DNA from 2 places in the Bacillus sp. GW823-FHT06A10 genome. Region 2 is predicted to be linked to the other one. Evidence: riboswitches for the same ligand, from Rfam matches in the RefSeq annotation. Region 2 holds a riboswitch; the other holds the start of a gene.
The links. Region 2 has a riboswitch for thiamine pyrophosphate ahead of tenA (thiaminase II). Riboswitches for the same ligand answer to the same signal wherever they lie in the genome.
Positions count from the first base shown of each region.

Region 1 (3,204 bases), on a different contig from region 2:
ATAGTTAATATATATAAAACAGGTGATATTGCTAAGTTGTTAGAGGATGGAAATATAGAATTTTTACATCGGAAAGATGATCAAGTAAAGATTAGAGGACATCGTATTGAACTAGGAGAAATCCAAAGTAAAATTTCTCAAAATCATAATATAAAAGAAAATGCTGTTTTTGCTAAGAAGAGTAAGGAAGGTAGCCAATATTTAATCGCGTTCTATACAACTTTAAATAAAAAAGAAATACCAGAATTAGTTTATCAGTTACAAGAGCAATTACCAGATTATATGGTGCCATCTAAACTAATTTATATTAATGAATTGCCACTTACACCTAATAAAAAGATTGATGTTAAGAAGTTAGCTCAGCTAGAAGAAAAGTATGAACCGGTTCGTCTACAAGAATATGTTGCACCTTGTAATAAAGCAGAGAAACAAATAGCGCGCGCTTGGGCGGAAGTATTAGGAATTTCAAAAGTTGGAGTACATGATGATTTCTTTACAATTGGTGGACATTCATTAAAAGTATTACGAGTCTTAACATTGTTAAAAGAAGATTTTTCACATTTAACAATTCAAGATTTCTTTAAAGAAAGAACGATATATGGATTAGCTCGAATTGAGCGAGAAGTAAAAGTAGAGAAAGAAGAAGTATTTCGTGAATATAAAGTGATTCACGAACCAGATACTATTACGTATGCAAACGTTTTAGAAGAAACCCAGATTTTAAATGTCTTTTTAACAGGAGCTACTGGTTATTTAGGATCACACATATTATATGAATTGTTGAGAGATACATCTGCTACTATTTATTGTTTAGTAAGACCAACCAAAGATGTGCAACAAAGAATTATAGATACATTAACAGGCTACTTTAGTGATATATGTGAAGAATGGTTACAGCGTATACAGGCCGTAGCTGGTGATCTGGGGGAAGAGTATCTTGGGATGAGCGAAGAAGAATTTATGTTCATCAGTTCTAAGATGGATACGATAATTCATTGCGGTGCAGATGTAAGACATTTTGGAGATGGAAAACAATTTGAAAATATAAATGTCCAAGGAACTAGCCGTATGCTAGCATTAGCGGAGAAAGGTGCTACATTCCATTTTATTTCTACAATTGGTATCCCGTTAGAATTAGCGGTAGATCAATGGGATACATACATGAAAACTGGTGATTTTAATTACAGTGTAGACTTAGAGAATGTATATTCAAATAGTAAACTACAAGCGGAAAACATTGTTCGTGAAGCAATGAAAAATGGTTTGCGCGGAAATATTTATCGTGCAGGTAATTTAGCATGTCATTCAGAAACAGGTTCGTTCCAACAAAATATTGAAGGAAACGCATTTTATCGTCTTATTAAAACAATGCTATTAATTGGGAAAGCACCAAATGTGAAGTGGAAAGTTGATTTCACACCAATTGATTTTGCTAGTAAATCAATTGTATCGTATTTAAAAGATTCGCAAATTGTAGGAGAGACGTTACATATTTGTCATCCACATCAAATTGAGTTTGAACAATTTATACAGTTAATTGGAGAGTGTGGATACAATCTTAAAATGGTTCCACTTTCAGAATATGTAAATACCGGACTTGAATTAGCGAAGGAAAATGAAGTAATAGCAGAGTTAATTGCTTCTCAAGTTGCAGGAGATGGAGCGCAGCAATCTGAAATTGTAATGGGTACGCGTAGAACGAATGAATGGATTAAGAAAAAAGAATTGATAGTACCAGCAATCAATAAAGAATTTATACAGCAGTTATTAGCTCATGGTGAAAAAGTTGGATATTTTCCAAAAATAATGAAATGATTATGCATGCTTTTGTTTGTTCAATAAAATAAATCATGCTACAATGAAAACGAATTAAGGACCGGGGAGCCAATTGGCTGAGAGGATGTAAGTAAACATCGACCCTCAACCTGATCTGGATAATGCCAGCGTAGGGAGTTACTTAAAGTGATGTAGCATATGTTATTCTATAATAACTTGCATACAAGGCTTTCCTACGCAGTAGGAAAGCCTTTTCTTATTTTTGAAATCTAATTTTATAAGGGGGATTTTATTATGTCACAACAAGTTACAATGTCATTTTCAGTAGTACCACAAGCGAAAACGAAAGATGTATATTCTGTTGTCGATAAAGCAATTGAAGTTGTGCAACAATCGGGAGTTCGTTATGAAGTAGGGGCAATGGAAACAACTTTGGAAGGAGAATTAGATGTACTTCTTGATGTCGTTAAACGTGCGCAACAAGCTTGCGTCGATGCTGGAGCAGAAGAAGTGATTACTTCTATTAAAATCCATTATCGTCCAAGCACTGGTGTAACGATAGATGAAAAGGTTTGGAAGTACCGTGATGAATATGCAAAACCAGAAGCAATCTAAACTTATTACAACTATTTGGCTTATCCTTCTCATTGCGATATGGGAAGGATCGGTTTCATTATTTAAAATCGAACCGTGGATTTTACCAAAGCCTTCTGCCATTGTTCAAGAATTAATTGGGATGAAAGATTTACTATTACCAAATACGATGCAAACACTGCAGGAAGTTATAATTGGACTATTCTTTGCAATTTTATTGGGGACGAGCATCGCAATTATTATGGACGTTATACCTTTATTTCGTATTTTAATAAATCCATTGCTCGTTATTTCGCAAACAATTCCAATTGTTGTACTTGCACCGCTATTTATTATTTGGTTTGGATATGGGATGTTGCCGAAAGTAATGGTCGTAATACTCGTTTGTTTCTTCCCAATTGCGCTTAGTATTTTAGAAGGTTTTCAAACAGTAGATAAAAACATGTTGAAGCTGTTACAAACAATGAAGGCGACAAAATGGCAAATTTACCAGAAAGTAAAATTTCCAGCAGTGCTTCCATACTTTTTCTCCGGTTTAAAAATTGCAGTTACATATAGCGTAATGGGGGCAATTATCGGAGAATGGCTCGGTGCAAGTGAAGGATTAGGCGTTATGCTTACGAGGGCTACAAAATCCTTTTTGACTGCCCGAGTATTTGGTGTTGCAGCAATCATCGTTATAGTGACATTATGCCTGTATTTTATCGTAGAGTTTATGGCAAGAATAACAGCACCATGGATATATAGAAAGGACGGCAGAAAATGAAAAAAGGTTTGAAAGTTATGTTAGCTGCCTTAGTAGCGGTAGGTGTGGCTGGATGTAATCCGGCGAAG
Region 1 is NZ_JBXAHT010000004.1:152,374-155,577, forward strand. Features, by position in the region: gene AC1Q8M_RS24480 (non-ribosomal peptide synthetase family protein) at 1-1,815, shown strand, start outside; TPP riboswitch at 1,868-1,969, shown strand; gene AC1Q8M_RS24485 (MTH1187 family thiamine-binding protein) at 2,071-2,391, shown strand; gene AC1Q8M_RS24490 (ABC transporter permease) at 2,363-3,136, shown strand; gene AC1Q8M_RS24495 (ABC transporter substrate-binding protein) at 3,133-3,204, shown strand, end outside.
Region 1: linked by a shared signal. The riboswitch ahead of AC1Q8M_RS24485 (MTH1187 family thiamine-binding protein) and the one ahead of tenA (thiaminase II) in region 2 are both predicted to bind thiamine pyrophosphate.

Region 2 (3,204 bases):
AAAAATACAAACAACGATAAACCAAATCGAATTAATTTCTTATTTGTAAACATATAACACCTCTCAAAATTAATTGGATATTCCTGCTTTTACTTCTTTATATTCCCACATCCCTATATTTGATTTTAACACAAAAAGAACTCAAAAAAACACAATATGCAAATATGCATATTGTATTAACAACACTCCATGATAATTTAGAAATTCCTGCAAAGAAAAAACAACTCCGTTACAGCTAACAGCTCGGGTTTCTTTTCTTATTTAACTTCATACCACCAACATTTACGTTCTTTGATTGTAAAATAAATGTGACAGAAGTTTATCCAGTTAATGCGTAGACAAGTAAATGAGCTAAATTATCGATATTCTATTTCGCCACATCCGTAGCACTAATGACTTTACGCGAATTTGACAAGAAAAAATATATAGATAGGTATGATCCATACCTATCTATAACATTACTTCTATTCTTTATCCAATTACGTCTTTTACGTCTGTATCCACTGGCCACTTTTCTAATGTATAAGCCATTTCCCAAAATGAATATTCATATTGACTGCTAATAATAAAATGCTGTTTCATACGTTTGCGGTCTGCCTCTGTTACTTTTTCAGCGATAGTATCTAAACGTGTAATTTGTTCTTCAACTAGCGTACGGAACCAATCAGATCCATAAGCAGAAATCCATTCGTTATAAATTGGCTCTTCCGGCTGGCACTCTTTTAAGCGTTCGCCAATTTCATAATACAACCAATAGCAAGGTAAAATTACTGCAATGATATCTCCTAAATGCCCTTCATACGCAGCACGATACATATGTGAAGTATACGCATATGCAGTTGGCGCAGGAATAAAATTATCTTTTTCTTCTTTTGTTATCCCTAGCTTTTTAGCAAAATTCTCATGTAAAGATAACTCGGCCTCATATGTATTTTGAGCATGATGTGCCATACGAGCTGTCGTCTCTAATTCAAGAGCTTTTGCAGCTCCTAAAGTTTGTACTCTAGCAAAATGACTCAAATAATATGAATCTTGAAGCACATAATAGCGAAAACTAGCTAAATCTAATGTTCCTTCACCAAGTTTTTTTACAAAAGGATGGTTAAAACTCGCTTCCCAAATTGAATCTACTTCTTTACGTAATGATTGTGAAAAAGTCATTTAAATCCCTCCAATAATGTATAAAATATAAGTATTTATCCACAATTATTAAAGCTGTAAAATAAAAAAACTTTCTTTACAGGCGTAAAGAAAGTGAAATTGACAGTATTTATTTACTCATTAAATAGCAACGTCTTTCCCACTTCCCTACGCTGGCATTAACCAGATCAGGTACTAAGAGTCTCAAAATCACATTTGATCTCAGCCTATAAAAGGCTCCCCTAGTGGATAAATATTTTGTTTTTATAATGTATTCATCATAGCATACTTCGTGAAACTGTCAAAAGAATTAGTTATATAATCTCCTTAAAACCCTTCTTCATTTCTAACTTTTAATGATGTTTCAATAATTATATCTAATAGTTTGCTATAACTAATTCCCGCTGCTTCTGCACTTTTGGGCAATAGGCTTGATTGTGTCATCCCTGGTAATGTATTAATTTCCATTACATATGGAATTCCGTCCTTCACCATCATATCAACTCTTGCATAAACACTACATTTTAATGCTTTATAACAAGTCAGTGAAGCTTTATTTACACGTTCATTAATTTCTGCTGGAAGTTCGATAACTTCCTCAACTGTACTAGTATCATCATATTTTGCATTGTAATCAAAGAACTCGGCTGCATGTCGAATTGAAACTATAGGTAACTGTTTTCCATCCAGAATAGAACATGTAATTTCATCACCTTTTATATACTTCTCAATTACTACTTCAGAATCCCATTCGAATACAGTTTCTAGCATTGAGATCAATTCATTTTTATTGTAAACGATTTTCACCCCGACACTCGATCCGCCAGAGTTTGGTTTTACCACTAATGGAAATCCTAACTTATCTAACTCATCAAGATTTAGATCCTCCATTTTTGTAAGTTCAATCCAATCTGGTGTTTCTACACCTTCATAACGTAAAATCTTTTTCGAAATATTTTTATCCATACATATACTGCTAGATAACATATTACTTCCGCTATAAGGAATCCCTAAACTCTCCAGTGTTCCTTGAACTGTCCCATCTTCTCCGTATTTTCCGTGTAATGCGAGCAATGCAAAGTCAATGTCTTTCGCTTTTTCAATTAAATCCATTTTTTCGTTTAATGTAATTGGAACTATTTCATACTTATTTTTATCTAAATGAGCAATCATTTCATTCCCCGTCATAATTGAAACTTGTTTTTCAGACGATACCCCGCCCATAATAACACCGATTTTCATTTTCTCAACTCCAAATTTCATTTTTTAATGTATCACCAATTATTTTAATTCCCCGAACTATTTCTTCTTCTTTCAAGCGCGAAAACCCTAATCGGAAAGTGTTTGCTCCTTCTCCATCAGAGTAAAAAACATCTCCAGGTGAAAACGTAACGCCTTTCTCATAACACTTTTGTAAAAGTGTGCGGGCATTCATACGCTCTTCTAGCTCTATAAATAAATGAAGTCCACCATCTCCAGTCATTCTTTTAAAAGGAATGTACTGGTTACATGCCCCGACAGCTAACTCATATTTTTTCTTATAAACAGATCTTGCCTTTTTTAAATATTTTTCAAAATATCCCTCATGTAAATATTGAAACAGAACAGCTTGATCTAGCGTAGATGTGTGAATCGTTCTTGCTCTTTTTACGCTTTCTAAATAATGAATCAGCTCTTTATCTGCAATAATCCAGCCTACACGTAAACCAGGGAAAAGCACCTTTGAAAAGCTACTAATATAAATCACATTATTGCCAGCTCCCGCAAAAGTTAATAATGGAGCTAAATGTGAACCTGAATAACGTAATTCTTCATTAAATCCGTCCTCTATAATAGGAACCTTGTATTTTGAGAATAACCTCATCAATTCCGTTCTTTTCTCTGAACTCGTAACAATACCGGTTGGATTATGATAAGAAGGAATTAAATAAGCAAAATCAAAATCTTTTTCACGCAAACTTTTTTCAACTTCATTCGTATCAATACCATCCTCATGCATATCAATCCCATGAACTTCAAGTCCATGTAAACGGAAAAGCTTAAGTGCAGCATGGTGAGTTGGAT
Region 2 is NZ_JBXAHT010000001.1:1,789,858-1,793,061, reverse strand. Features, by position in the region: gene AC1Q8M_RS09000 (DUF3937 family protein) at 1-53, opposite strand, end outside; gene tenA (thiaminase II) at 472-1,161, opposite strand; TPP riboswitch at 1,289-1,394, opposite strand; gene AC1Q8M_RS08990 (D-alanine--D-alanine ligase) at 1,468-2,382, opposite strand; gene pdxR (MocR-like pyridoxine biosynthesis transcription factor PdxR) at 2,387-3,204, opposite strand, start outside.